Regions from separate parts of the Streptomyces sp. NPDC014894 genome, predicted to be linked through region 3. Evidence: riboswitches for the same ligand, from Rfam matches in the RefSeq annotation. Region 3 holds a riboswitch; each other region holds the start of a gene.
The links. Region 3 has a riboswitch for cyclic di-AMP ahead of ACF089_RS16330 (M23 family metallopeptidase). Riboswitches for the same ligand answer to the same signal wherever they lie in the genome.
Positions count from the first base shown of each region.

Region 1: it holds a riboswitch for cyclic di-AMP, as region 3 does, so the genes downstream of both, ACF089_RS32500 (M23 family metallopeptidase) here and ACF089_RS16330 (M23 family metallopeptidase) in region 3, are expected to answer to the same signal.
Region 2: it holds a riboswitch for cyclic di-AMP, as region 3 does, so the genes downstream of both, ACF089_RS22320 (peptidoglycan DD-metalloendopeptidase family protein) here and ACF089_RS16330 (M23 family metallopeptidase) in region 3, are expected to answer to the same signal.
Region 4: it holds a riboswitch for cyclic di-AMP, as region 3 does, so the genes downstream of both, ACF089_RS29370 (C40 family peptidase) here and ACF089_RS16330 (M23 family metallopeptidase) in region 3, are expected to answer to the same signal.

Region 1 covers NZ_JBIBWD010000019.1:134,381-141,632, forward strand. Annotated here, with positions in the region: gene ACF089_RS32475 (YciI family protein) at 191-607, shown strand; gene ACF089_RS32480 (RNA polymerase sigma factor) at 854-2,125, shown strand; gene ACF089_RS32485 (MerR family transcriptional regulator) at 2,160-2,909, shown strand; tRNA gene ACF089_RS32490 (tRNA-Met) at 3,080-3,153, shown strand; gene ACF089_RS32495 (PP2C family protein-serine/threonine phosphatase) at 3,522-4,658, shown strand; cyclic di-AMP (ydaO/yuaA leader) riboswitch at 4,901-5,057, shown strand; gene ACF089_RS32500 (M23 family metallopeptidase) at 5,069-6,157, shown strand; gene ACF089_RS32505 (PrsW family intramembrane metalloprotease) at 6,371-7,252, opposite strand, start outside.
Region 2 covers NZ_JBIBWD010000009.1:143,769-151,020, forward strand. Annotated here, with positions in the region: gene ACF089_RS22300 (aspartate aminotransferase family protein) at 1-1,086, shown strand, start outside; gene ACF089_RS22305 (helix-turn-helix domain-containing protein) at 1,252-1,872, shown strand; gene ACF089_RS22310 (DUF6126 family protein) at 1,887-2,045, shown strand; gene ACF089_RS22315 (tyrosine-protein phosphatase) at 2,237-3,049, opposite strand; cyclic di-AMP (ydaO/yuaA leader) riboswitch at 3,581-3,735, shown strand; gene ACF089_RS22320 (peptidoglycan DD-metalloendopeptidase family protein) at 3,741-4,808, shown strand; gene ACF089_RS22325 (SGNH/GDSL hydrolase family protein) at 4,978-5,769, shown strand; gene ACF089_RS22330 (STM4011 family radical SAM protein) at 5,813-6,727, opposite strand; gene ACF089_RS22335 (STM4012 family radical SAM protein) at 6,793-7,252, opposite strand, start outside.
Region 3 covers NZ_JBIBWD010000006.1:98,226-105,477, reverse strand. Annotated here, with positions in the region: gene ACF089_RS16350 (DUF5998 family protein) at 1-572, opposite strand, end outside; gene ACF089_RS16345 (GNAT family N-acetyltransferase) at 619-3,621, opposite strand; gene ACF089_RS16340 (HPr family phosphocarrier protein) at 3,703-3,984, shown strand; gene ACF089_RS16335 (GntR family transcriptional regulator) at 4,176-4,829, opposite strand; gene ACF089_RS16330 (M23 family metallopeptidase) at 5,048-5,824, opposite strand; cyclic di-AMP (ydaO/yuaA leader) riboswitch at 5,838-5,999, opposite strand; gene ACF089_RS16325 (M16 family metallopeptidase) at 6,209-7,252, opposite strand, start outside.
Region 4 covers NZ_JBIBWD010000015.1:65,016-72,267, reverse strand. Annotated here, with positions in the region: gene ACF089_RS29390 (8-amino-7-oxononanoate synthase) at 1-627, shown strand, start outside; gene ACF089_RS29385 (DUF397 domain-containing protein) at 769-969, opposite strand; gene ACF089_RS29380 (helix-turn-helix domain-containing protein) at 979-1,836, opposite strand; gene ACF089_RS29375 (ATP-binding protein) at 2,081-2,512, shown strand; gene ACF089_RS29370 (C40 family peptidase) at 2,615-3,091, opposite strand; cyclic di-AMP (ydaO/yuaA leader) riboswitch at 3,094-3,251, opposite strand; gene ACF089_RS29365 (alpha/beta hydrolase) at 4,282-5,844, shown strand; gene ACF089_RS29360 (lysophospholipid acyltransferase family protein) at 5,981-6,700, opposite strand; gene ACF089_RS29355 (ATP-binding protein) at 7,064-7,252, shown strand, end outside.

The DNA.
Region 1 (7,252 bases), on a different contig from region 3:
GGACTCGGCCGGGCGCCCCGCCGCCCGCCCCCACTGGCCCCGCGCACGCCCTCCCCGCAGAATGCCTTCCGTACCCCCGGAAAGTCTTTTCGCGAAAGCGCGAGACCGTGTCGAGATCCCGTCGCCGGCTCCGACGTCCCCTGTGAGAGCCGCCCGAACGGGGCGGCCACCACAGCGAAGGAGCCGTGTCATGAAGTATCTGGTGATGGTCCAGGGCGCCCAGTCCGACTACGAGGGCATGACCGGCAAGTCCTCCCCCCACGGCCCGGCCTGGAGCGAGGAGGATCTGCGGGCGATGTTCGCGTTCATGAGCGCCGTCAACGACGATCTGGCCGAATCCGGCGAGCTGGTCGACTCCCAGGGACTCACCGAACCGGCCCAGGCCCGCACCGTCACGGCGGGCCCCGACGGCCGGCCCGTCGTCACCGACGGACCGTACGGCGAGACGAAGGAGGTCCTCGCCGGGTACTGGGTGGTGGACTGCGAGAGCCTGGAACGGGTCACCGAGATCGCGATCCGCGTCAGCCAGTGTCCCGAACCGGCCGGAACCCCCGTCCGTCCCGTCGTCATCCGGCCCATCCAGGACGGCGACGGCGGCGAGGTCTAGGCCCGGTCCTCCGTCCGGCCGTCCGGCCGTCCGGTCATCCCGTCGGCCCCGTCGGCCCCGTCGTCCGGCCGTCCCGTCGTCCGGTCATCCGTTCTCCGGGCCCCCGAGCGCCCGGAGCCGGATGTTTCGTACAGCCGGGCCCCCGAGCCCGCCGTGGCGCGACGCCCTGCCGGAGCCGGGCGTTCCGTACAGCCGGGGCGCCCGGAACTCCGTCGCGGCGCGCGCCGTGTGTGATACCCACGCCGGGTGACCCGGACCAGACACACGGACGACCCCGACTCCACCGCCGCCGCCGAGGACCTGCTGCGCCGTCACGCGCCGCAGGTCCTCGGCGCGCTGGTGCGCCGGTACGGACACTTCGACCTCGCCGAGGACGCCGTCCAGGAGGCCCTGCTCGCCGCCGCCGGACAGTGGCCCGCCCAGGGCGTCCCCGACAACCCCTGCGGCTGGCTGATCAAGGTCGCCTCCCGCCGTCTCACCGATCTGCTGCGCGCCGAGACGTCCCGCCGCCGCCGGGAGGAGACCGCCGCCGCCCTCGCCCCGCGCGACGCCTTCACCGCCCCGCCGCCCGGCGAGGGCCGCGCTCCGGCCGAGGACGACACGCTCACCCTGCTCTTCCTCTGCTGCCACCCCGAGCTGAGCCCCGCCGCCCAGGTCGCGCTGACCCTGCGCGCCGTCGGCGGGCTGACCACCGCCGAGATCGCCCGCGCCCATCTGGTCCCGGAGGCGACGATGGCGCAGCGCGTCAGCCGCGCCAAGTCCCGGCTGCGGGGCGTGCCGTTCCGTGAGCCGCTGCCCGAGGACCGCGACCAGCGGCTCGCCGCCGTGCTCCAGGTGCTCTACCTGATCTTCAACGAGGGGTACACCGCCACCTCCGGCACCGCGCTGCACCGCGCCGACCTGGCCCGGGAGGCGATCCGGCTGACCCGCCGGGTGCGTCTGCTGCTGCCGCGCGAGGGCTCGGTCACCGGACTGCTCGCGCTGATGCTGCTCACCGACGCGCGCAGCGCCGCCCGCACCGGCCCGCACGGCGAGCTGATCCCGCTCGACGAGCAGGACCGTTCCCGCTGGGACCGGCGGGCCGTCGCGGAGGGGGCCGCGCTGGTGGAGGAGGCCCTCGGCCAGGGCCCCGCCGGGCCGTATCAGCTCCAGGCCGCGATCGCGGCGCTGCACGACGAGGCCGAGGACGCCGGATCCACCGACTGGCCGCAGATCCTGGCCCTGTACGACCTGCTCGTACGGTGCACTCCCGAGCCGATGGCCGCGCTCGGCCGGGCGGTGGCGGTGGCGATGACGCACGGTCCTGAGGCGGGGCTCGTGGAGGTGGCGGCCCTGGAGGAGCGGCTCGCCGGACACCACCGGCTCGACGCGGTGCGGGCGCATCTGCTGGAGCGGGCGGGCGACGCGGAGGGGGCGAGGGCCGCGTACCGGCTGGCCGCCGGGCGCACGCTGAGCGTCCCCGAGGCGAACTATCTCCGGATGAGAGCCGCCCGTATCCTCCCGGAAAATCCGGGTTGACCTTTACGTAACGTCAAGATTTACCGTTCAGGTCATGGAGTGGTCGATCCAGGAGATCGCCCGGCGCGCCGGGACGACGAGCCGCACGCTGCGGCACTACGGAGAGCTGGGGCTGCTGGAGCCCAGCCGGGTGGGACGCAACGGCTACCGCTACTACGGCCCCGAGGCCCTGGTGCGGCTCCAGCGGATTCTGCTCCTGCGCGAGCTGGGCCTCGGGCTGCCGGCGATCGCCGAGGTGCTGCGGGGGCAGCGGGACACCGCCGTCGCGCTCCGGGCCCATCTGGGCCTTCTCGAACAGGAACGGGAACGCATCGGACGGCAGATCGCCTCGGTGCGGACCACTCTCCACAAGACCGAGCGAGGGGAAGAGCTGATGGCCGAGGACGTGCTCGACGGCTTCGATCACACACGGTACGAGCGGGAGGTGACCGAGCGCTGGGGGAAGGAGGCGTATCAGCGCGGAGACCAGTGGTGGCGGTCGCTCGGGGAGCCGGAGCGGCGGGCGTACCAGCGGGAGCAGACCGCCGTCGCCGAGGACTTCGCCCGCGCGCTGGCGGCCGGTCTGGACGCCGGCGGCGAGGAGGCGCAGGAGATCGCCCGGCGGCAGTACGTCTGGCTGTCGGCGATGGGCGCGCCGTCGAAGAGTCATTTCATCGGGCTCGGCGAGATGTACGTCACAGACGAGCGGTTCGCCGCCCATTACGACCGGCACGGGGAGGGCGTCGCGGCCTTCGTCCGGGACGCGATGCGGGTCTTCGGGGAACGGAATCTGACCGACGAATGAGCCGCGCTGCTTGGTCTTCCGCCCGTTTCCCGGCGGGCGAAAGCCAGTAAAAGCACGGAAATCGACCGAGCTGCTGAGGTCGGAAGAGCCGATGGGTGAGGGCGCTTCGCGCACCCCGGGGGAAAGTGGCGTGAGCCGCGCTCCGGATGGCGTAGAGTTGTGTTTACCGACGCGGGGTGGAGCAGCTCGGTAGCTCGCTGGGCTCATAACCCAGAGGTCGCAGGTTCAAATCCTGTCCCCGCTACTGAAAGACCGTGGCCCGGCACTTCTGAGAAGAAGTGCCGGGCCACGGTCGTTGGCGCGTTCCCGAACAGCCCGCGCCCGTTTCCCAGGGGGCCGGGTCCCTTTCCGCCCGCCCGGCGGCCCGGGGGCTTCCGCCCGGCGGCCCGGGGCTTCCGGCCGTGCGGTCCGCGGGCTTTCGGCGGCGGCCCGGTCCGCGGGCCCCTCGCCCCGAGGGTCCTTGATGCGCGGGCCGCGGCCCGCCCGCCCCCGCCCGGCCTCGTGTCGCCCGGTTGGACGGCGGCCGCTCGCCCCGCCGACCGGTTGCCGCGAGGCTGAGAGGGGCGCTCAACCGTGCCCGCAGCCGTCGGCGCACCGGTCGGGAGAGCACCCTTGGCGCAGCAGGAGGAGCCCAGCGGGCCCGGCGTCCGCCGCTTTGTCCGGATGCTGCCCGCGCTGATGATCCTCGGCGGCGTGGTCTTCGACCTGGCCACCCCGGTGAAGTACACGGCCGCCCCGATGTTCGCCGCGGCCCCGCTGATCGCCGCGCCCTTCTTCTCCTGGCTCATCACCCTGTGGACCGGGATCGCGGCGACGGCCGCGGTGATCGTGCTCCATGTCCTCCAGGACATGTTCGCCGACCCCATGGCCGTCACCGAGCTGGCCACGGTCATCACGGTGGCCGGTCTGGCGCTGCTCATCAACCGGGTGGTGCGGCGCGGCAGCGAGCGGCTGGCCTCCGCCCGGGTGATCGCCGAGACCGCACAGCGGGCCGTGCTGCCCACCCCCGCCGAGGAGATCGGCGGGCTCCGGATCGCCGCCCGCTACGAGGCCGCCCTCGCGGACGCGTTCATCGGCGGCGATCTCTTCGCCGTACAGGACACCCCGCACGGCGTCCGGCTGGTGGTCGGCGACGTACGGGGCAAGGGGCTGGGCGCGGTCGAGGCGGTGGCGGTCGCCATCGGCGCGTTCCGCGAGGCCGCCGAGCAGGAGAGTTCGCTGGAGGGGGTGACCGGGCGGCTGGAGCGGGCGCTGACCCGCGAGGCCCGCCGGCGGGAGACCCTGGACGCCTTCGAGGCGTTCACGACCGCCGTGCTGGCGGAGATCCCGCGCGGCGGCGGCGCCGTACGGCTGGTGAACCGCGGCCACCCGCCGCCGCTGCTGCTCCGTCCGGACGGCGGGCTGGACGTCCTGGAGCCCGCCGAGTACGCGCTGCCGCTCTCCATGGGCGAGCTGGGGGCGCTGCCGGACCGGGCGGAGGAGTATCCGCTGCCGCCGGGTGCCACCCTGCTGCTCTACACCGACGGGCTCTCCGAGGCCCGGGACGCCCGGGGGGTGTTCTACGACCCGGCGGTGCGGCTGCGCGGCCGGGTCTTCTCCGGGCCCGGGGAGCTGCTGGACGGGCTGCTGGACGATGTGCGCCGGCATACGGGCGGGGGCGCGACGGACGACATGGCGCTGCTCGCGGTGGTCCGGCCGCCGGAGGCCAAGCGTCCGGAAGACCGGCTGCGCGGCGGGATCCGCCTGTGAGGGCGGCATAAAGACCCGCACGCTGCGTAGTCAATACAGAGCCCTCTGATAACAATTGATATACCGTCAGTTCTTTTGTGGCTCCCGACGGGCGCTCAAGTCGCCCGAATCCGGCTGCTTGTGTCCGGGTAAGTCCATGGCAAAGAGATTAAAGATCACTCGGAACAACTTGGAATCCGGACCGCGTGTCTATTAACGTTCGATAACGCAGCGCGGTCGCCCAGCCGTCGTCAGGACGGCGCCGTGCGCGAGCGCCGAATCCCGCAAGGGAACCGGGGAACCACCAATTGGGGTGAATCGGGCTTCGTCCGCCGCACAGTTCGCGGTGAGCGACGCCCGTAGGAGACCTTCCTGCTCCGAACCCGTCAGCTAACCCGGTAGGCGAGAAGGAAGGAAAGGAGTGCGCCTCAGTGGCGTCCAACACCCCTGCCCCGGAATCGCCTTTCAGGACCGGTGTCTTCAGCGAGGACGGGGCCGAACGGTCCGTCGGTGAGTGGAATCCCACCGCGGAGACCGTGCGTCCGGTGCGCGGCCGGCACCGCCATCGGGTGATCAAGCAGCGCGGCGGATTCGCCCGCAGCTCCACCGTGCTCGGCGTCGGTGTGATCGCCGCCGTCGGAGCCGGCGGCATCGCCACCGCGCAGAACAAACCGGCCGTCTCCATATCGCTGCCCGATGTCGAATCCCTTCCCGGCATCGGCTCTTTCATGTCCGAGGACGCGGCCGAGCCGGACACCGCCGACACCGCCGACGCCTCCGGGTACGAGACGATGGGCGGCATCGGCGAGGAGGTCGGCGCCCAGCAGAGCACCACCACCGCCGCCGAGGCGCTGCGCTCCCGCATCCTGGAGCAGGCCGAGGAGCAGCAGGCGGGCGCCGAGGCCATGGCCCAGGCCGCCGCTGAGAAGGCCGCCGCCGAGAAGGCCGCCAAGGCCGCCGAGAAGGCGGAGAAGGAGGCCCAGGAGCGCGCCAAGGAGAAGGCCGAGGCCAAGAAGGCCGCGGAGAAGGCGGAGAAGGAGGCCCAGCAGCGGGCCGAGGAGAAGGCCGAGCGGGAGGCGGCGGCGAAGGCCGAGGCCGAGCGCGCCGCCAAGGCCGCCGGGAACTTCTCCCTGCCGACCTCCTCGTACCGGATCACCGCCACCTACGGCCAGTCCGGCTCGATGTGGTCCTCCGGCCAGCACACCGGTCTCGACTTCGCGGCCCCGGCCGGCACCCCGGCCAAGGCCGTGACCACCGGCACCATCACCTCGGCCGGCTGGTCCGGCTCGTACGGCTACCGCGTCGTGCTGGAGCTGTCCGACGGCACGGAGGTCTGGTACGCCCACCTGTCCTCGATGACCGTGAGCCCCGGCCAGAAGGTGGCTCCGGGCGAGACCATCGGCCGGGTCGGCTCCACGGGCAACTCCTCCGCCCCCCATCTGCACCTCGAGGTCAAGACGCCGGGCGGCTCCGGCATCGACCCGCTGTCCTGGCTGCGAGGCAATGGCCTCACGGTCTGACCGGGGCCGGGGCCCAGCGGGCCCGAGCCCCACGCGCCGGAGTCCTTCGGGCGTGGGCCTACGGGCCCGATCCGTTCGCCCCCCGGTCCCGGCCCTTCGGGGCCGAGGCCCGCGCGGCGGCGCCCTTCGTACACACAGCTCCCGGCGGTCCTGGCACCACACCCCCCGATGCCAGGGCCGCCGGGTCCCGTCCCTCCGCCCGCCGGGACCCGGTCAGCCCCGGTAGGGGTTGTACCCCTCGTAGTCCCGGTACGGCGGGGGCACCCACACCCGGCCCGTCGCCCGCGCCGCGTACGTCAGCGCCGGAGCCGCCTCGTCCTTCCGCTGCCACATGTGGTGCAGCAGCTCCTGCTCCCGCGCCACGAAATCCGGATCGGCCGCGCCCCGGCCCGCCCGGTGGCGCAGAAACGCCAGCGAGGTCGCGAACCGCTGGTACTCCGTCACCGCGTGCGCGGCCGCCGGCCCCCGCATCCGGCGGGCCATGTCACGGGCCGCCGCACGGGCCCGCATCGAGGACAGCGCCTGCGGTTCGGTCGGGGAGAGCCAGCCGGCCGCCGCGTAGGCGGGCAGCTCGGCCGCTATCGTGCGCAGCTCCCGCTGCCGGGTCCAGATCGTCAGCCAGGTCAGCAGCGCGAAGGCCGGGACCATGAACATCCCGTACACCGCGTAGAAGCCCCACGGGCCCCAGTACGACGCCGAGCCGTTCCACAGCGCGTGCATGCCCATCGACAGCACCAGTCCGAGCGTCGGCAGCGCGATCCGGCGGAACCGGCGGCGGCGGGCGGCCAGGGCCGCGATGCCGAAGCCGATGCCGGTGAGCATGGTGAAGAGCGGGTGCGCGAACGGGGACATGACGACCCGGACGAAGAACGTCGCCGCCGTCACCGACTCCAGGCCCGAGTGGCCCAGCTCCTGGTCCTCGCCGAACGCGGTGCCGAGATAGAGGATGTTCTCGGTGAAGGCGAAGCCGGTCGCGGTGAAACCGGCCACCACCACGCCGTCGACGATCCCGGTGAAGTCCCGGCGGCGGAAGATGAAGATCAGCAGGATCGCGCCCGCCTTCGCGGACTCCTCCACCACCGGCGCGATGACCGT
Region 2 (7,252 bases), on a different contig from region 3:
CCCGGACTGCTGGCCGAGAAGCTGCTCGCCCACAGCCCCCATCTCGACCGGGTGTTCTTCACCAGCAGCGGCACCGAGGCGGTGGAGACCGCCCTCAAATTCGCCCGCCGCGCCACCGGCAGGTCCAGGATCCTCTACTGCGACCACGCCTTCCACGGGCTGACCGCCGGCTCGCTGTCGGTCAACGGGGAGTCCGGCTTCCGGGACGGATTCGGCCCGCTGCTGGCCGACACCGCCGTACCGCTGGGCGACCTCGGCGCGCTGGAGCGGGAGCTGGACCGCGGCGATGTGGCCGCGCTGATCGTCGAACCGATCCAGGGCAAGGGCGTCCACGAGGCCCCGCCCGGCTTTCTGCGCGCCGCCCGGGAGCTGCTGCACCGCCGCAAGGCGCTCCTGATCGCGGACGAGGTGCAGACCGGCCTCGGCCGTACCGGCGACTTCTACGCCCATCAGCACGAGGAGGGGGTGGAACCGGATCTGGTGTGCGTCGCCAAGGCGCTCTCCGGCGGCTATGTCCCGGTGGGGGCCGCCCTCGGCAAGGACTGGATCTTCCGCAAGGTCTACTCCTCGATGGACCGGGTGCTGGTCCACTCGGCGAGCTTCGGCTCCAACGCGCAGGCGATGGCGGCCGGCCTCGCGGTGCTCTCCGTGATCGAGGACGAACAGCTCGTGGCGAACGCCCGCGTCACCGGGGAGCTGCTGCGCACCCGGCTCACGGCGCTCGTCGACCGCTACGAGTTCCTGCACCAGGTCCGCGGGCGCGGGCTGATGACCGGCATCGAGTTCGGCCGGCCCGTATCGCTGAAGCTGCGCGGCCGCTGGACCATGCTGCAGGCGGCCCGGAAGGGGCTCTTCGCCCAGATGGTGGTGGTCCCGCTGCTGCACCGGCACCGGATCCTCACCCAGGTCTCCGGCGACCGGCTGGAGGTGATCAAGCTGATCCCGCCGCTCACCATCGGCGAGCGCGAGGTCGACCGCTTCGTCACGGCCTTCACCTCCGTGATGGACGACGCCCACTCCGGCGGCGGGCTCATGTGGGACTTCGGCCGCACCCTGATCCGCCAGGCGGCCGCGGACCGGCCCTGAGGCGCGCCGCCCGGCCGGGGCGCGCACTGCCGTGAACGGGGCCCCGCGAGCGTGCGTGCGGCTGCGGGGGTGTGCGAGCGCGGCCCTGTGAGCAGCGCCGGAGGCGATTTTTGCCTCTGAGGCAAGAAATTTGCCTCAGAGGTAGTTTCCTGGCGCAATGGACTCATGCAGAGTCCTCCCGGGGGCCATCCCCCGGACCTTCGGTCTCCTGCGGGAGACTTCCCGGCCGAGCTGGCGGACGTGGCCCCGCGGCTGCGCGAGCTGCGCCGCCGCCGCGGTCTCACCCTGGAGGCCGCCGCCCATCGCGCGGGCCTCTCGCCCGCGCATCTGTCCCGGCTGGAGACCGGCCGCAGGCAGCCCTCGCTGCCGATGCTGCTCTCCCTCGCCAGAATCTACGGTACGGCAATCGCCGAGCTGCTCGGCGAGCTGTCGGCGGAGCCCGACCCGGTGATCCGGGGCGGCCGCCGGGAACCGGCCTCCGCCGACGGGTGGACCTACCACCAGGCGGGCTCCCCGGGCCGGGCCATGCAGGCGCTGCGGCTGCTCGTGCCCTACGGGGCCCAGGGCGACCTGGTGCGAGTGCACCCGGGCGAGGAGTGGATCTACGTTCTCGACGGCCGTCTGAAGCTCACCCTCGGCGAGGCCGTGCACGAGCTGGGCCCCGGGGACAGCGCCCATTTCGACTCGCTCACCCCGCACCGGCTCGCGGCGGCCTCCCGCGACGGCGCGGAGATGCTGTTCGTCCACACCCTGCTCCAGAGCCCCGAACTCCATCCGCACGCCTGAAAGCGAGGACTGTCATGTCCGAGAACACCGCGGCACCCGTGCCCGAGAAGCCCAAGGGCAAGCAGGAGAGCAAGTTCCCCACGGGAATGATCGTCCGGCTCTTCGCCTATCTGATCGCGGGCCACATCCTGGCCGGCTTCCTCTACCTGCTGTTCGAGATGGGCGCCAAGTAGCCCCTCGGAGGAGCCCCCGGCCGCACCGCCCCCGGCGTAGCCCCCGGCCGTGCGGCCACCGCCTTCCGGCCCGGCCCGGGGCGCCCCCGCCCGGCCCGGCCCCGGCCGCCGGACCCGGCCGCCGGCTGCGGGCCCTTACGCGGGGCCCGCGAGACGGCCGGCTCCCCGCCGCGCGGGGGAGCGGTCCGGTCTCAGCCCTCGCTCACGAGCCGCTCGCGCAGCCGCTCTCGCGTCCCGGGGTCGAGCTTCAGCCCCTCGGTGAGATAGCGCTCGGTGGTGCCCCAGTTCTCCTGGACGGTGTCGAACGCGGCGTGCAGATACTCCAGACGCGCGTCGAAGAGCGGACCGAGCAGCTCCATCACCTCCTGCGACATCCCGCCCTCCGAGCTGTTGCCGCGGCGCACCAGATACCGCCGCGAGGGCTCGTTGGACTTGAGGTAGTCCTCCTCGATCGCCTCCCGCTCGACGCCCACCGCGAGCAGGGCGATCGCTATCGAGAGCCCCGCGCGGTCCTTCCCGGCGGCGCAGTGCATCAGCGCCGGCACGCTGTCCTCCGCGAGCGCGTGCAGGATACGGCTGTGCTCGTCCGTCCGCCGGGTGATCAGCACCCGGTACGAGTCCCTCATCCGCTGGGCCGCCTGCCCGTCGCCCAGGAGCGACCGCAGCTGGTCGATCTCGCCTTCGCGGATCATCTTCCAGAACTCCACGCCGTCGGCCGGATCGCTGAGCGGGAGATTCAGATTCCGCACGCCGGGCAGCTCGGCGTCGCTCCCCTCCAGCCCGATGTCGGCCGCATTGCGGAAATCGAAGATCGTGTGCAGCTCCAGCGAGGTCAGAAAGACGACATCGCTCTCGGTCGCGTGGGCCAGATGCCCGCTGCGGTAGAGCCGCCCGTACCGGGTCCGTCCGCCGTCCGCGGTCGGCAGCCCGCCCACATCACGGAAATTACGCACTCCGACCAGCTCGGGCTCGGTCGACGGGACCTGCGGCAGCTGCTGCGTCACGAAGTCTCCTGAGGGTCATTGGCGCCGGCGCTGCTCGCCGACGATGGCCTGTTCTTGACGATACGACATTGATTCCAGGGGCAATCATCTTCTCCGACCGGCGTTCGGGGAAGGGGTTCGGGCGAGTCGCGGGCCGTCGGCCGGCGCCCGGATCCACATGATCGCGCTTTGCGTCGATACGCGCCGGGCCGGACCGCTCCGGAGCGCTGGTCAGGGCCGCCCGCACGGGGTTATTCATCACTTCTGACCGAAATGAGTCGTTAGATATAACGTGCCCCGGCTCAGGGGGAGATGGGGCCTGCTCGGTGAGCAGGATCATAGTGGTGACGGTCCGTGGCGGCGGCCCGGACGGCAATCGCGACGCCGGGACCGGAGTTGGGGATCCGGTCTCCACGGAGGGTGACCGGGAGGGCTCCCCGCGCCCCTCTGTGGATCATCCGCCGACTGCGGAACGGCTTGTTCCGCTCCTTGCGGCTCGTCTACGGTCACGGCCATCCGGGCGGACCGCCTCATCCTGCCGCCGGCCGGAACTCCCATCGGACATCACAGCGTGGCAGGAGCGGGGGACCCAGGAAGTACGCCGGCCCGGATTTCCGGACGGCTCGGGGTGAAGCCGTACGACGAGTGCGGCCGGGCATCTCCAGCCCGAACCCGACAGCTCACCTCGCAGGCGCCGGAGAGGAACAGCCCCATGCCCGCCAAGGGTAAGCACCGTCGTCCCAGGACCAGCACACTCACCCGCGGCTTCGTCGCCGCGGGCACCGGCGGCGCGGCCTTCGCGCTTCCGCTGATGGGCGCGACCGGCGCCCACGCGGCCGAGCGATCCGCCCCGGCCGCCGTCGCCTCCGCCCCGGCCGCCGTCGCCTCCGCCCCGGCCGTCGCGCCCGCCGCCGCGCAGGCGGGTCGGGCCCCCGCCGCCCCGGTCGGCCAGAAGCCCGCCGAGGCCCCCGCCGCCACCGCGTACCGCGTGGTCGCGGGCGACCATCTGTCCAAGATCGCCGACCAGCACCGGGTCGGCGGCGGCTGGCAGAAGCTCTACGCGGACAACCGCGCGGTGGTCGGCGACGACCCGTCGCTCATCCACCCCGGCCTCGAACTCGCCCTCGGCAAGCCCGCCGAGGCGAAGGGCTCCGCGGACCAGGGCGAACAGCGGGACCGCGCTCCGCGCGAGGCCGCCGCGCCCGCCTCCGGAGGCAACGGCCCGGCCGCCCCCGCCGCGCCCCGCCAGGCCCCGGCCCAGCCCGAGGCCCCCGCGGCCGAAGCGGCCCCCACCCCCGCGCCCCCGGCGGAGCCCACCGCTCCGGCCCCCGCCGCCGAGGCCCCGGCGACCGCCGAGACCCCGGCCGCCGCGTCCGGCTACACCACCCCGCTTGCCGCCGGCGGCGTCTCCACCGGCTACCGCGCCACGGGCTCCATGTGGTCCAGCGGCTACCACACCGGTGTCGACTTCTCGGCTCCCACCGGCACCCCCGTCCGCTCCGTCGGCCCGGGCACCGTCGTCTCCGCGGGCTGGAGCGGCGCGTACGGCAACGAGGTCGTCATCCGGCACAGCGACGGCAACCACTCGCAGTACGCCCACCTCTCCTCCCTCTCGGTCTCCGCCGGGCAGGACGTGAGCGGCGGCACCCAGATCGGCGGCGTCGGCTCCACCGGCAACTCCACCGGACCGCATCTCCACTTCGAGATCCGCACCGGCGCCGGCTACGGCTCGGACATCGACCCGGTGGCGTATCTGCGCCAGCACGGCGTCTCCCTCTGACGCCGCGGGGCCGGCCGGCCCGCGCCCGAATCCCCTCGTACCGCCCGCGGTGCGAGGGGATTCCCGTATATTCCCGGCGGCGTGATATCTCCCGGTGGTAAACATCACCTCCCGTCAACCCCTCCCTACGGTCGCGTAGGTCACATCCGCAAGGTCAAGATGAGTTCTTGTGGCAGACGATTCGAGAACAGAGACCAAGGGCGCAATCGGGTCGTACGCGGCGATCGGTGACAGTTTCACCGAAGGCGTCGGAGACCCCGGCCCGGACGGGACCTACATAGGCTGGGCGGACCGCTTCGCGGTTCTGCTCGCCGACCGCGCACCGGAACACACCTTTCGATACGCCAACCTGGCGGTGCGCGGCCGCCTTCTCGACCAGATCGTCGCGGAGCAGGTGCCGAGGGCGAAGGAACTGGCCCCGGACCTGGTGACGTTCTGCGCCGGGGGCAATGACATCATCCGGCCGGGCAGCGACCCGGACGACGTGGCCGAGCGCTTCGAGCGCGCGGTCGCCGACCTCACCGCCGCCGTCGGCACCGTGATGGTGACCACCGGCTTCGACACCCGGGGCGTCCCGGTCCTCCGCCATCTGCGGGGCAAGGTCGCCACCTACACCGCCCATGTGCGATCCATCGCCGACCGGTACGGCTGCCCGGTGCTCGATCTGTGGTCGCTCAGATCGGTCCAGGACCGGCGTGCCTGGGACGGCGACCGGCTGCATCTGTCCCCGGAGGGGCACACCAGGGTCGCCCTGCGCGCCGCGCAGGTGCTCGGACTCGGCCTCCCGGCCGACCCGGACCAGCCCTGGCCGCCGCTGCCCCCGCGCGGGACGCTGGAAGTACGGCGCGACGACATTCTCTGGGCCCGTGAGCACCTCGGACCCTGGATCGGCCGACGGCTGCGCGGCGAAAGCTCCGGCGACCGGATCGCCGCGAAGCGGCCGGACCTGCTGCCGCTCTGAGCGGGGCGGATCCCGGCGGCGACCCGCGGGGTCCGGGAGGCGCTCAGCCTCCCGGACCCCGCGCCGCGACGGCTCCGTACGGACGGATCGTCACCGGCACCGGCGACGACAGCTGACCGGCGGCCGGTATCCGCTCCAGCACACCGCCCGCGAAGACGTCGTACAACGGCAGCGACTCCAGATGCACATAGCCGATGTGACAGTCGCACACCGCACGCGGACAGGGCCGGGGCCCCAGCGCCGCACGGTAGGACCCGTCGTAGAGATTCCCCAGCTCCTCCCGGACGAAGTGACAGCGCCGCACCGTGCCGTCGCCGTCCACCGAGACCACCGACGCGCCCGTACGACAGGGCAGCCCGGCCGAACGGTGCGGATCGCGGCTGTACGGGAAGAGCGCGTCCAGCTCCGTCCACGCGGCCGCCTCCGCGTCCGTGTAGCGGTGGCCCTCCGCCGCGTTCACCCACAGATAGACCTGCTCGGGCAGGTCGGCGCGGAGCCTGTGGGCATGCTCCAGATGCTCGGGCAGCCCCACCGTCCCCACACTGAAACGGACCCCGAGCCGGACCAGATCACGGCACTTGCCGAGGAACCGGTCGTAGGGAGTCTGCCCCGGGTGATAGGTGCACCAGAGCGCGAGGCGCTCCGGATCGCCCTCGGCGAGCCAGTCGGTCCGGCAGCTGAGATTGGTCTGGATCGCCACCCGGCGCACCTGCGGCAGCCGGGACAGCTCCACCAGCGCCCGGCGGTACCAGGACCGGACCAGGCCCTCGCCCCAAGGGGTGAACAGCACCGACAGCCGGTCCCCGCGCTGCGCCGCCGCCCAGCCGGTGAACCGCTCCAGCGCCGCCCGGTCCGCCCGCAGCCGATCCACGCTGTCGCGCCGCTTGGCGAAGGGACAGTAGGGGCAGTCGTAGTCGCACGAGGCCAGCGGGCCCCGGTAGAGAAGGGTCAGATCCATGGCATCGCTCGCTCCGGTCTCCGTCGCTGCTGTGCGCCGCCGCCCCGGCGGCGGCCGGTCGCTGGTCACCTCGGTTCGTACGCGGCCATCGCGGAGCGCACGGAGGGCGAGAACAGCTCCGGCCCCAGCGCGTCCGAGTACGCCAGCCCCAGCTCGCTCAGCCTCAGCCGCCGGGGAGCCGCGCTGCCGTCGAGCCACCCCAGCGCCGCGAAACGGTCCAGCTCGGCCCCGAAATCGTCGCCCGGGTCGGTCCCGAAGCGCTCCCGGTACTCGCTGATCTCCATGCCCCGGGCCTGGAGGAGCGACTGCAGCAGATGCCGCCGGCGCGCCTCGCCGCCGTCCACCCGCACGCCGACCTCGGCCCGGCCGAAGTCCTCCGTCGCGGTGTAGTCGTCGACGATGCCCCGTATCTCGCCCATATTGACCGCGAAATCGAAGGAGTAGTGCAGCCGGGAGGTGTAGGAACGGGCGCCGCAGCCCAGACCGATCATGCCGTCGGTCTGGCACGCGTAGTCGTCCGGGCCC
Region 3 (7,252 bases):
GCGGTGGCCTCGGAGATCGCCTGGGCGAAGGCGAGCGTCTGCCGGACGGTGTCCGGGCCGTCGCCGGCCTCGCTGACCCGCAGGCTCAGATCGTCGGCGGTGGAATTGCCCGTGTAGCCGTGGTCGGCCTCGCAGTTGGGGTCGCCGCAGGCGGCGGGCTCCAGATCGAGGCGGGAGACCGCGCCCCAGCCGATGGTGAGGACGACCTCACGGGGCAGGGTGCCGGGGGTGTACGACTCCGGGTTCGCGACGACCCTGCTGACGACGACCGACGAGATCCGGCCGAGCTTGACCGACTCGGTGGACGTGGTGGCGTAGGGCGTGGGGGAGCTGGAGTCGGCGGTCTGCTCGTCGGTGTGACTGACGATGAAACGATTGCCGGTGAGGACGAGGACCGTGACGTGGCGGCGCACTTCATTGGCGTCGAACGTGGTCTCCTGGTGGACCAGGTACGACGCGATCTGCTCTCCGCCGACAGCCGCCTCCACCGCCTCTGCCACGAGAGCCGGGTAGTAGCCGCTGCGCTCGATCGCCGCGCGCAGCCCCTGGGTCGTCGTACCGGTCTTCGCCATGCGGTCCATCCTACGGGGCCTGAGCGGCGTCGAGCGCTCAGTCGGGTCAGTAGCTGGGGAGGCGGCGCGGCCCCAGGTCGGTGAAGGCGGTGGACGGCGCGAGCCGGACGGACGCGCCGAGTACGGAGAGTCCGCGCTGCGCCACGACGACGGGTTCCAGACTGATTCCGACCACCTCGGGGTGATCGTCGACCAGCCGGGAGACCCGCAGCAGCAGCTCTTCGAGGGCCGGGGTGTCGACCGGCGCGGAGCCGCGCCAGCCGAAGAGCAGCGGGGCGGTGCGGATGGCCCGGACGAGTTCGGCGGCGTCGCGGTCGGTGGCCGGGATCAGTCGGTGGGAGGTGTCGCCGAGGAGTTCGGAGGCGGCTCCGGCGAGCCCGAAGGAGAGGACCGCTCCGACGGCGGGGTCGATGACGGCCCGGACGACGGTGTCGACGCCCCGGGCGGCCATGGACTGGACGACGGGCCGCAGCTCGACGGGTTTGCCGAGCAGCTCGGTCAGCTCGCGGTAGGCGTGGCGCAGCTGCGCCTCGTCGGCGAGGTCGAGCCGTACGCCGCCGAGGTCGGCGCGGTGGCGGAGATGGGGGGCGGTGGTCTTGAGCGCGACGGGGTAGCCGAGGCGGGCCGCCGCGGCGGCGGCCGCGTCGGGTTCGGGGGCGGGGAGGGTGGCGCGGACCCGGATCCCGTACCGCGCGAGCAGCTGGTGGGCGTCGGCGGCCGGGAGGGTGCCGCTGCCGCCCTCGGCGAGGAGCCGCTCGATCTGGGCGGCGGCGCCGGTCTCGTCGATGTCGTCGTACGCGGGGACCTTGCCGGGCTCGGCGGCCCCGCGCCGCCACTGGGCGTAGGCGACGGCCCGCGACAGCGCGCGGACGGCCCGCTCGGCGGCGGGATAGGCCGGAATGCAGCCCTTTCCGGCGCTGTCGCCGTCGGGGCCGGGCCCAGGTCCGGGCGCGGGCGCGAGTCCCGGGCGGCCCGGGTCCCGTACGGGCGCCGGCGGCGTCGGATCCGGTACGGGGCCTCGCGGGGCGGGCCGCGAGGGCTCCGGGCGGCCCGGGTCGGACCCGCTCTCCCCCGGGGTCTTTGGGGCGGGCCGGGTCCGGGGCCGGGCGGCGGCGAGGGCGCCGGAGAGGCCGGTCAGCTCGACGTGGACCACCGCCACCGGCTTCGCCGGCGCGGACGCGGCCGCCTCCCGCAGCGCCGCCGCCAGCACTTCCCCGTCGCCCGACTCCGACTCGCCGTTCTCCCCGACCCAGGGGATCGCCGTCACCACCACGGCGTCACAGCCGTCGTCCGCCAGCGCCCGGTCCAGCGCGGCGCGGAAGTGGGCCGGGGTGGCCTCCGTCGTGAGATCGAGCGGCGGCAGCGGACGGAGTCCTTCCGTCAGACAGGCGTCGTAGGTGAGCAGCCCCAGCGACTCGGAGTTCCCGAGGATCGCCACCCGGGGTCCGGCGGGCAGCGGCTGGCCCGCGAGCAGCAGCCCCGCGTCGATCAGCTCGGTGACGGTGTCGACGCGGATCACTCCGGCCTGCCGCAGCAGCTCCCCCACCGCCGCGTCGGGGATACGGGTCGCCTGGACCGCGTGCCCGGGCGGCTCGCTGCCGCTGTGCCGGGCGCCCTTCACCACCACGACCGGCTTCTCGGCCGCCGTGCGCCGGGCGAGCCGGGTGAATTTGCGCGGGTTTCCGATCGACTCCAGATAGAGCAGGACGACATCGGTGTCCGGGTCCTCGTACCAGTACTGGAGGAAGTCGTTCCCGGAGACGTCGGCCCGGTTCCCGGAGGATATGAAGGTGGAGAGCCCCGCTCCCCTGCGGTGCAGCCCCGAGAGCAGCGCGATCCCGATCGCCCCGGACTGGGTGAAGAGCCCGATCCGGCCGGGTGCGGGCGTCTGCGGCGCGAGGGAGGCGTTGAGCCGCACCGGGGCGGCGGTGGAGATGATCCCGAAGGAGTTCGGGCCGATGATCCGCATACCGTACGAGCGGGCCTGGCGGACCAGCTCCCGCTGCCGCCGTCTGCCCTCGACGCCGCTCTCCGCGTATCCGGCGGAGAGCACGACGAGCCCGCGGACGCCGTGCTCGCCGCAGTCCGCGACCGCCTCCGGCACCCGTTCGGCGGGGACCGCGACGATGGCGAGGTCCACGGCCGGCCCGGCGTCCCCCGCGCCTCCGGGGCCTGCCGCGCCTCCGGGACTTCCAGGACCTCCGGGGCCTCCGGGGCCTCCGGGGCCTCCGGGCTCCGGGAGGATCTCGCCGACGGACCGGACCGCGGGCACCCCGTCGACCTCGTCCCGGTCGGCCGGAAAGGCGCTGTTCACGGCGTGGACGCGGCCGGTGTACCCGCCCGCGAGGAGATTGCGCAGCACCGTACGGCCGACTCCGCCGGGGGCCCGGCCGACGCCGATCACCGCCACCGAGCCGGGGGCCAGCAGCCGCTGCACCGACCGCGCTTCCGCGCGCTGCTCACGGGCGCGCTGCACGGCGAGGGACTTCTCGGTCGGTTCGAGATCGAGGGTCAGATGGACGGAGCCGTCCTCGAAGCTGCGCCGCTGGGTGAATCCGGCGTCCCGGAACACCTTGATCATTTTGTTGTTGGCGGGCAGCACCTCGGCCGCGAACCGCCGGATCCCGCGCTCCCGCGCCACCGCCGCGATGTGCTCCAGGAGCGCGGAGGCGACCCCGCGCCCCTGGTGGGCGTCCTGGACGAGGAAGGCGACCTCGGCCTGGTCGGCGGGGGCGCTCGCCGGGCGGCCCGAGGCGTCGATCCGGTCGTAGCGGACGGTCGCGATGAACTCCCCGCCCACCGTGACGGCCAGCCCCACCCGGTCCACGTAGTCGTGATGGGTGAACCGGTGGACGTCCTTCGCGGAGAGATGGGGGTAGGGCGCGAAGAAGCGGTAGTACTTCGACTCGTCCGATACCTGTTCATAGAAGCTGACCAGGCGCTCGGCGTCCTCGGTGGTGATCGGTCTGATGCGCGCGGTGCCCCCGTCGCGCAGCACCACGTCTGCTTCCCAGTGATCGGGATAGGTCTGCTCCGGCCGGCTGCGCATGCCGAAAGCGTACGACCGCGCCGGCGTCCCGTACCATGGGACGCTGGTCTAGACAACCGATTTATTGTGAAGGGCACCACCATGGCTGAGCGCCGCGTCAACGTCGGCTGGGCCGAAGGCCTGCACGCCCGACCCGCCTCCATCTTCGTCCGGGCCGCGACGGCCTCCGGCGTCCCGGTCACCATCGCCAAGGCCGACGGCAGTCCGGTCAACGCCGCCTCGATGCTCGCCGTGCTCGGTCTGGGCGCCCAGGGCGGCGAGGAGATCGTGCTGGCTTCCGAGGCCGAGGGCGCGGACGCCGCGCTGGACCGGCTGGCCAAGCTGGTCGCCGAGGGCCTCGAAGAACTCCCCGAGACGGTCTGAACCCCCGACCCGGACCGTCCCAGGGCGGAGCGAAGCCGTGATGTCCCGTACGCGGGACATCACGGCTTCGCTTTTTCACCCGCCGGCATGAAGAAGCGCGCTGTGCGCGAAAAGAATCCTCCCGGATATAGCGCGGTAAATCGCGCCCCCCCCTGTACCGGCTCTGTGTTAATTCCGGATGCGCTCCGTGTTCACATCGTGTTGCGCATTCCGGCGGGACCGGCCGGGCGCAGCCGGTGGGCCCCGGCGCCGCGCTCGACGTGCAGGGCGGTGAGGGTCCGGGCGCGCTCGGCGTCCCCGCGCGCCACCGCGTCCAGGATCGCGCCGTGCTCGGCCCAGGACTCCAGGGGGCGGTCCTGGCGCTCGACGGCGTACATCCAGGCGATCTTGTGGCGCAGCTGGGTGAGGAGCGCGATCAGCCCGGGGCTGGCGGAGGCCTGGGCGAGGGTCTCGTGGAACCAGCGGCCCAGGGCCCGCAGATCCTCGCCGTGGCCCCGGCGGGCCCGGTCCTGGCCGAGGCGTACCAGGCCGCGCAGGACCTTGAGGTGGGCCTCGGTGCGCCGGCGGGCGGCCCGGGCGGCCCCCAGCGGCTCCAGCAGGGTCCGTACCTCCAGCAGATCGGCGGCCTCCTGCTCGGTGGGCTCGGCGACCTGGGCGCCGATGTGCCGGCGGGTGACGACGAAGCCCTCGGACTCCAGGGTGCGCAGGGCCTCGCGCACCGGGATCCGGGAGACGCCGTAGCGCCGGGCGAGCTGTTCCTCGGCGAGTCTGGCGCCGCGCGGGAAGGCGCCGGAGACGATGTCGTCGCGGATCGCCGTGCGTACCGAGTGCGCGGGAATGCGCATGACCGAACCTCCGCTGTAATCCGCCGGAATCTCGTGCAATGCGGCCGGTGGGCCTTCCGTTTCGGCGACTCTATTGCAGCGGACCGTCATTCCCGACGGCTCCGGGAAATCCGGTGGGATCTTCCGGCGGCGGTGCGCCGGGGCACGCCGAAGGCCCCGGCGGCTTTCCGCTGGGGCCTTCGGAGAGGTACGGGGGTACGGGCGGGGCGCCCGCGGGGTCAGACGGCCACGCCCCGGGCGCGCAGATAGGCGAGGGGGTTGACGTCGGAGCCGTACTCGGCGCCGCTGCGGGCCTCGAAGTGGAGGTGCGGTCCGGTGGAGTTCCCGGTGGAGCCGGAGAGTCCGATCCGATGGCCCGGCGCCAGGCTCTGCCCGACGGCGACGCCGACCGAGGCCAGGTGGGCGTACTGGGTGTAGGTGCCGTCGTTCATCCGGATCACGACGTTGTAGCCGTACGCGTCGCCCCAGCCGGCCTCGACCACGGTGCCGGATCCGACGGAGACCACCGGGGTGCCGTGGGGGGCGTGGAAGTCGATGCCGGAGTGGCTGCCGGAGGACCAGAGGGAGCCGCCGGTCTGATAGCCGGTGGAGACGTGGGAGCCGGCGACGGGGAGCTGGAAGGAGTTGAGGCGCCTGCGCTCGGCCTCGCGCTCGGCGCGGGCCTCGGCCTCGCGGATCTCCAGGGCGCGGGCCTCGGCCCTGCGCTCGGCCTCCTCGGCGGCCTCGACCCGGGCGGCGGCGGCGCGCCGCTGGGTGGCGGCCTGGTCGGCGACCTCGTCGGCGAGGGAGTCCGCCTCGGCGTCGGCGGCGAGGATCAGCAGGGTGCCGGTGTCCTCCATGGACGCCGTGGTGGCCGTCTCGGCGGCGAACGCGGGGGTGGCGAGGGTTCCGCAGACTCCGCTGGTGGCGATGGTGGCGACTCCGGCGATGCTCGCGCTTCTGCGCGTCATACGGCTCGGGGCACGGTGTTTCCCGGTGGGGCGGGTCAACGCCATGGAGAGGCTGGTCCTTTCCTTCCTTCTCGCCTACCGGGTTAGCTGACGGGTTCGGAGCAGGAAGGTCTCCTACGGGCTCCTCCGCGCGGACGCGAAGGCGCTCGATTCACCCCTGGGGACCTTGGTCCCCGGCTCCCCGGGCTCGCGCCCTGCGGGGATTCGGCGATGGCTGCCCTTGCCGCGGGTGCGGCGTACAGCGGGCGAACAGCCGGACCGACGCTATGCGCGCGGACTTTCCATCGGCAAACAAGCGGCGTCTTTTGTTGCACATGCCACAGGACAGAAAGGAAGCTTCCAGGCGATGAACCGTCAAAAGGGGCATACAAGGATCAGATGGCGGAACCCCGGCCCTCAGGAGGGCCGGGGTTCCCTTCGACGCCTCAATCAGCCCGTGACGACGGTCACTTCGCCGATGCCGAGCGCCTTGACGGGCTCGGCGATCCGCGCGGCGTCACCGACGAGCACGGTCACCAGCCGGTCCTCGGGGAAGGCGCTGACGACCGCCGCCGTCGCCTCCACCGTGCCGGTCTCCGCCAGGCGTACGTACAACTGCGCCTGGTAGTCGTCGGGGAGGTGCTGCTCCACCTGGTCGGCGAGGGTGCCCGCGACGGACGCGGCCATCTCGTACTTCAGCGGCGCGACGCCCACCAGATTCTGTACGGCGACATCCCGCTCGGCGTCGGTGAGCCCCTCGGCCGCGAGGGTCCGCAGCACGGTCCAGAGGTCCTCCAGCGCCGGGCCGGTGTTCGGCGTGTCCACCGAGCCGCTGATGCCGAGCAGCGAGGCGCCCGTCCCGTCGGGGGCGGAGCGCAGCACCTGGCCGAAGGCGCGTACGCCGTAGGTGTAGCCCTTCTCCTCGCGCAGCACCTTGTCGAGCCGGGAGGTGAGGGTGCCGCCGAGGCAGTACGCGCCGAGCACCTGGGCGGGCCAGACGCGGTCGTGGCGGTCGGGGCCGACCCGGCCGATCAGCAGCTGGGTCTGCACCGCGCCGGGGCGGTCCACGATGACGACCCGGCCGGTGTCGTCGGCGACGGCCGCCGGGACGGGGCGCGGCGCGGCGGTGTTCCCCGTCCAGTCGCCGAGGGTCTCCGCGAGCACGGCGTCGAGGTCGACCCCGGTCAGATCGCCGACGACGACCGCGGTCGCGGTGGCGGGGCGGACGTACGCGTCGAAGAAGGCGCGCACGGCGGCGGAGTCGATCCGGGCGACGGTCTCCTCGGTGCCCTGCCGGGGGCGGGACATCCGCAGGGAGGCCGGGAAGAGCTGCCGGTACAGCTCCTTGGCGGCCCGGCGGCCCGGGTTGGCGCTCTCGTGCGGGATCTCGTCCAGCCGGTTGCGCACCAGCCGCTCGATCTCGCTGTCGAGGAAGGCGGGCGCGCGCAGGGCCTCGGCGAGCAGCCCGAGCGCCTTGGGCAGCCGGGAGACCGG
Region 4 (7,252 bases), on a different contig from region 3:
GCGGCCCCGCTGGAGGCGCTCTCCGGGGTCTGCCGGGAGCAGGGCGCGGCGCTGCTGGTAGACGACGCGCACGGACTGGGAGTCCTCGGCCACGGCGGCCGGGGCGCGCCGTACGCGGCGGGAGTGTCGGGCGGCGACGGCGTGGTCGCCACGCTGACGCTCTCCAAGTCCCTGGGCGCCCAGGGCGGCGCGGTCCTCGGCCCGGCCCGGGTCATCGCCCATCTGGTCAACACCGCCCGGACCCTCATCTTCGACACCGGGCTCGCCCCGGCCGCCGCGGGCGCCGCCCTGGCCGCGCTGCGGCTGCTGGGGCGGGAGCCGCGGCGGGCGGCCCGGGTGCGCGCGGTCGCGAGGGCGCTGCACGGCGGGCTGACGGCGCGGGGGCTGACGGCGGTACGCCCCGACGCCGCCGTGGTCTCCGTGCGCGCGCCCTCGCCCGGGGCCGCGGTCGAGTGGGCCGCGGCCTGCCGGGCGGCCGGTCTGGGCGTCGGCTGCTTCCGTCCTCCGTCGGTGCCGGACGGCGTCTCGCGGCTGCGGCTGACGGCCCGCGCCGATCTGACCGACGAGCAGATCGCCCGGGCGGTGTCGATCGTGGCGGGGACGGCCCCGCGCCCCGCCGCCGGCTGAGAACCGGCGGACCGGCCGCCGGCTGAGAACCCGCGGACCGCCGGCGGCTGAGAACCGGCGGACCGGCCGAGCCCCCGGCCCGGGAGCCCGCGGGCCACCGGAGCCAGGGGTTCGAGGGGCCGGCGCGCCGGGGCCCGAGGGTCAGCCGAGGCGCTCCGTCCCGACCGCGCCGAGGAAGCTGGTCCAGGCCCGGGAGGAGAAGCGGAGGGGACGGCGGGCCACGTCCTTGGAGTCCCGTACCGACAGTGCCCGGTCGGGCAGCCGGGCCGCCTCGACGCAGTTGTTCGCGGCCGTGCTGCGGCTGCTGCGCCGCCAGACCAAACCGTGGGGGTGAGCGGACATGGTGGCCTCCTAGGCGCCTGCCGTGAGGGCGGCGATGAGATCCAGGGATTGGTCCGGTGAGAGCGCACGCGCCTGCGTCATCGCGAAGGCCGCGCCGTACACCGCCAGATCCTCTGCCCGTTCCAGATAGAGGCTACTCGTCAGGTGGTCAAGAACGACCACATCCAGATCGGAAGTGTTCGGAAAGGAGAAGATAACGAAAGAACCGGCCAGTCCGGCATAGCCACCGGCCGAGAACGGCACCACCTGGAGCCGCACCTGGGGAAGTTCGGCCGCGGCGGACAGTGCCCGCAGCTGCTCCCGCATCACCCGGGGCCCGCCGATCTCGCGCCGCAGCGCGGCCTCGTCCACCAGGACGCTCAGTTCGGGCGGCGGCTCCGCGCGCAGCACCGCCTGACGGGCGATCCGCACCTCGGCGAGGGACGCGACGCTCTCCTCGGGCAGCTCGGTGAGGGTCGCCCGGGTCACCGCCCGCGCGTACTCCGGGGTCTGGAGCAGCCCCGGCACCACCGAGGTCTCCACCGTGCGCACCGATCCCGCCTGCGACTCCAGGCTGATGAAGTCCCGGTACTCGGCGGGCAGCAGCCCCTGATACGCCTTCCACCAGCCGCTCTCCCGGCCGTCCGCGGCTCCGGCCAGCCGCTCCAGAAGCAGCCGCGGCTCGGGATCGCCGACCTGGTAGAGATCGAGCAGCAGGGTCACGTCCTCGGCCTTGACCCCGCTGGCGCCGGTCTCGATCCGGCTCACCTTGGACTGGTGCCAGCCGGCCAGTTCGGCGGCGCGACGGCTGGTGAGCCGGGCGGCCAGCCGGTGTCTGCGGAGTTCCTCGCCCAGCCTGCGGCGGCGCACCGCCGGACCGTGCTGCATGGGGCATCCCTTCCGTTCCATCGGATCGGTTCGCCCGCGATCCAAGTGGTTCCGGCCGCCGAATACGGTCTCGCGTCGCAGAGTTCACCGCTTTGAGCGACAGATATATGCATATCTTGGGGGATCGACTCCTACCGGGGCACGATGAGTGGCACTCTGGCCACCAGCGCAATCCGCGGCCGCCCGCGCAACCCTCCGCTTCGAGTTCGGAGCCCGGCCGCGGTGGGAAAGGGACGGCGTCGTCATGGCAGACCTTCAGGAAGCTTCCGTCACTCTGCCGAGCGATCCGGCCTCGGTCTCCGTGGCCCGGAAATTCGTCGCGGACGTGGTCCGCGAATGGGGTCTGCCGGCCGGGAGCGACGCCGTCGACACCATCCGGCTGATCGTCTCGGAACTCGCCACCAACGCCGTGCAGCACACCTTCGGCCAGTCGCCGACCTTCACCGTCGAACTGGAACTGGAACGGGACGACCGGCTGCGGATCGGGGTGACCGACAGCCACCCGCGCTGGCCCCAGCGGCTGCCCGCCGCGGTGCGCCAGGACAACGGCAGGGGGATGGTGATCGTGCGCAGTCTCACGGCGGCGAACGGCGGAAAACTGACGGTCACCCCGACCGAGGAGGGCGGCAAGACCGTCTGGATCGCCCTTCCGTGGGCCGCGCGGGCCTCCGGCTGACCGAAGGGCCGCCGCGGACGGCGGCGGCCCCCGGCCCCATGGACGCCCCGCGCCGACCGCCGGAAGGTCACCGGCGGTCGGCGCGGGCCCGGTGGCGTGCTGTCAGCGCACCCGGCCGTACTTGACGCTCTTGGTCCAGATCTTGTCCAGCTTCACCCACGAACCCCTCTTGGGCGAGTGCCAGATCTTCCCCTTCCCGGCATAGATGCCGACGTGGTAGACGTAGCCGCCGGAGTGGAAGAACACCAGGTCTCCGGCCTTGCGCGACGAGGAGGAAACCTTCTTCGTCTTGTTGTACTGCTGGTGTGCCGTACGCGGCAGCTTCTTGCCCGCCTTCTTGTACGAGTAGACCGTCAGACCTGAGCAGTCGAAGCGGGAGGGGCCCGCTGCTCCGTATCCGTAGGGAGCGCCCTTCTTCGAGGCCGCCACCTTGAGTGCCTTGCCCGCGTGGGACGACGCGGCGTACGCCTCGGACGTGCCCCCCGGCACGAGCAGCGATCCGCCGACAGCGGCGAGGGTGAGGGCCGACACGGCCCCCGCCCGACTCATCAGGTACGGGACGTTTTTCTGCGCACTCATGCGCAACCCTTCGTCAGCCGCCTGTGAAGGATGACCTGTCGGGTTCGGGCGGACGAAGGTGCCCGGCCGCATGACGCGGCTTCACCCCGAGGGACTTCCGGATCTCCCGGATGCCCCGTACTGCTTGGGTCCTCCACTCCTGCCGAAGCACTTCTGTCGACCAGTCATCCGAAGCGGCGGCAGGACTCGGCGTCCGCTCGGACTGCCCCGCCGAGGTGACGGGGGCTTGTCGTCCCACGGATCTTGACCCACGAGGTGTCAGATTTCCGAGCGGAAACGGCGATATGTGAGTTTTAACACCCTTGGTCTGTTCAGGTGGACAGCGCCCCGGGGCGGTCCGGCCCTCGACACCTGAGCATGCCCGTACCAGCGCCGGAATACAGCATTCCAAGAGATCGCCCTCTGTGATGCGCAACTCGGCCCCAGTCGCCGTGGGGGCGTCGCCTACATCAAACGGATGACCACTCCCGGCACTCGAACGGCGGTTGACGGGTCCTCGGGTCGGCCGCCCCGGGAGGGCCTCGCCAGGGCCGGTTTTCGCCAGAGATATACGGAATGCACGGGCGATATGACGTGTACGTGGCATATGTGATTCCGTTGGAGCCGGCTCGTGCGGACTCGGCCGCCGTGGCCGGCGGAGCCGTATGCGGAGGCGGTCGGGCGGCGGCGGCCCGGTGCGGGAAGCCTCCGGCGGCCGCGACGGCCGACGCCGGTCCGGGGCGTCCTGGACCGGTCCGGCAGCCTGCGCGCGACGGCGTGCGGGCGGCCGGTCCCGGTCTCATCGGCTGACCCCGCGCCGCTGTCGCCGCCCCCGAGCGGTCCCGTTATCACCGCGTGACCAAGGGGGCGGAGTTGTGTCCGCCTTCGTCACTCTGTACGCGGTCTTGCCTGATTCGCACCCGCGCCCCTGTCCGCGTCCGCGCGCCTGCCCGCGCCCGTTTTGTGCGCACGGTCAACTCGCGCCGCCCCGGAGAGGGTTCGCCGCGCCCGATCCGATCGGCCGGAATTGGTCATTCCGATGGCCTGTTCGCGTCCCTGTCCGGTGATGTACCGCTCAGCGGGACTCGGAGCACCGGTTATTGGTTCGGTAAAGAAACAGCAGTACGACCTGTCGCCGCACACCCCTCACACGCGAGGATCCCCCGAAGGACTCGACGAGAGAAGGGAAGTTCCTGGTGAGACGCACAGCGATGTTCGGCGCTACCGGCACTCTGATAGCGGGCACGCTCCTCGCGGGCGCGGTCGCGGCCCCGGTCGCACAGGCCGAATCCCGCCACCACGACCGGTCGGAGGCGCGCGGTGTGCAACTGGCCGCCGAGCGCGCCGCGCAGAAGGGCATCGACTGGGCGGACTGTCCCGCCGACTGGAACCTCCCCCAGCCCATTCAGTGCGGCTCGGTGACCGTCCCCCTCGACTACGCCCGCCCGAACGGCCGACAGATCACCCTCACCGTCGACCGGATCGGCAACACCGGCTCCACGGGCGAGCGCCAGGGCGCGCTGCTCTACAACCCCGGCGGCCCCGGCGGCTCCGGTCTCCGCTTCCCCACCCGGGTCACCAGCAAGAACCCGCTCTGGGCGAAGACCGCCAAGGCGTACGACTTCGTGGGCTTCGACCCCAGGGGCGTGGGCCGCTCCACCCCGATCTCCTGCGTCGACCCGCAGGAGTTCGTCAAGGCCCCCAAGGCCGACCCGGTCCCCGACAGCGAGGCCGACAAGCGCGCCCAGCGGAAGCTCGCCGCCGAGTACGCGGACGGCTGCGCCGAGCGCAGCGGCTGGATGCTGCCGCACATGACGACGCCCAACACCGCCCGCGACCTCGATGTGATCCGGGCCGCCCTGGGCGAGCGGAAGCTCAACTTCCTCGGCGTCTCCTACGGCACCTACCTCGGCGCGGTCTACGCGACGCTCTTCCCCGGCCATGTGCGCCGGATGGTCATGGACAGCGTGGTCAACCCCTCGCGCGAGAAGATCTGGTACCAGGCCAATCTGGACCAGGACGTCGCCTTCGAGATGCGCTGGAACGACTGGAAGAAGTGGGTCGCCGAGAACGACGCCGTCTACGGGATCGGCGACACCCCGGCGAAGGTCGAGGCGCAGTGGCAGAAGCTCCGCGCCGCCGCCAAGAAGGCCCCCCTCGGCGGGGTCGTCGGCCCGGCCGAGCTGACCGGCTTCTTCCAGGGCGCGCCGTACTACGACTCCTCCTGGGCGCCGGCCGCCCGGATCTGGAGCAAGTACGTCGCCGGCGACCCGAAGCCGCTGATCGACGCCGCCGGCCCCGACCTCGCCGACACGGCGGGCAACATCCGCTCGGAGAACAGCAACGCCGTCTACACGGCCGTCGAGTGCGCCGACGCCAAGTGGCCCACCAGCTGGAAGAAGTGGAACCGGGACAACACCCGGCTCCACCGTGACTACCCGTTCCTGACCTGGGCGAACGCCTGGATGAACCTCCCGTGCGCCACCTGGTCCACCCGGCAGAACACCCCGGTCGACGTGAAGACGGGCAAGGGCCTGCCGGGCGTGCTCATCGTGCAGGCCGAGCGGGACGCCGCCACCCCCGTCGGCGGCGCGTACGAGCTGCACAAGCGGCTCAAGGGCTCGCGTCTGATCATGGAGAGGAACGCCGGCTCGCACGGGGTGACCGGGATCGTCAACGCCTGTGTCAACCAGCGGGTCGACGCCTACCTCCTCGACGGAACGCTGGACTCCGCCAATGTGACCTGCGACCCGCACGCGGCGCCGAAGCCGTAGCCGTAGCCGAGGGCCCGACCGGAACCGGAACAGGAACCGGAACAGGAACCGGAACAGGAACCGGAGTAGGAACCGGAGTAGGAACCGGAATCGGTCGGTACGGAGAAGGATCCTTACGGAGGGGAGGGGCGGCCGGTCACCCGGCCGCCCCTCCCTTTCTGCCGCGCGCCTTCTTCGACTCCTCCAGCTCCGCCTTCACCTCGGCGGCGTACCGGTCCACGTACTCCTGGCCGGAGAGCGAGAGGATCGCGTACATGATCTCGTCGGTGACCGCGCGGATCGCCGCCTTCTCGTTCTCCAGACCGGTGTAGCGGGAGAAGTCCAGCGGCTCGCCGAACCGCACGGTCACCCGCTTGATCTTCGGCAGTTTCTGGCCGGGCGGCTGGATCTCGAAGGTGCCCACCATGGCGCAGGGGATCACCGGGACCCCGGCCCGCAGCGCCATGACCGCCACGCCCACCTTGCCCTTGTAGAGCCGCCCGTCGTGCGAGCGGGTCCCCTCCGGATAGATGCCGAGCAGCTCGCCCCGGCCGAGCACCCCGAGCCCCTCGCGGATCGCGGCCTGTCCGGCGTCCTTGCCGGACCGGTCCACCGGGATCTGGCCCGCGCTGCGGAAGAAGGCGGCGGTCAGCCGGCCCTTCAGTCCGGGGCCGGTGAAGTACTCGGCCTTCGCGAGGAAGGTGATGCGCCGCTTGATGATCGCGGGCATCAGGAAGTGGTCCGAGAACGAGAGATGGTTTCCGGCGACGATCGCCGCGCCGTCCTCCGGGATGTGCTCCAGCCCCTCGATCCGGGGCCGGAACAGCAGGCGCAGCAGCGGCCCCAGCAGAACGTGCTTGAGCAGGTGGTAGAACACGGGCACTCCCTACTCCGGCGCGTCCGGGCCAGAGCTGCGTTCCGGCGGGGGGACGGGCACTCAAGGACGCCAGTGTAGGTGCGGGCGGAGCTCGCGGGGGGTCATCTCCGGACGGCCCCGCCGGGGTCGCCCCGGCGGCGGCCCGTGGGCTCCGCCCCCCCTCGCGGTCCGGGCGTACGGCCCCGGCCCCCCGGCTTCGCCGCGCCGTTCCCCGTACGGAGTCGCCGACGCGACGCTGTGTTGCGGGACCGCCCACCCGGCGTCACTCTTGTGAGTGACGCAGATGCGATACGCGGTCACTCTCCGCTCTCGGGGACCCATGCGGCCGAAGAGCTGACGCGGTCGCGGTGAGGAGCCACGGTCATGCACGTCCAGGCCGCCCGCCGGTACATCATGGAAGTACAGGCATCCACCGAGCGGATCCCGCAGATCCGGCGCATCCTCGCGGCGCATCTGCGCCATTGGAGGCTCGATCCGCATATCGGACCCGTCTGCCGCGCGGTCGGCGAGCTGATCGCCAATGTGGTCCGGCATGTCCCGGGAGACAAGACC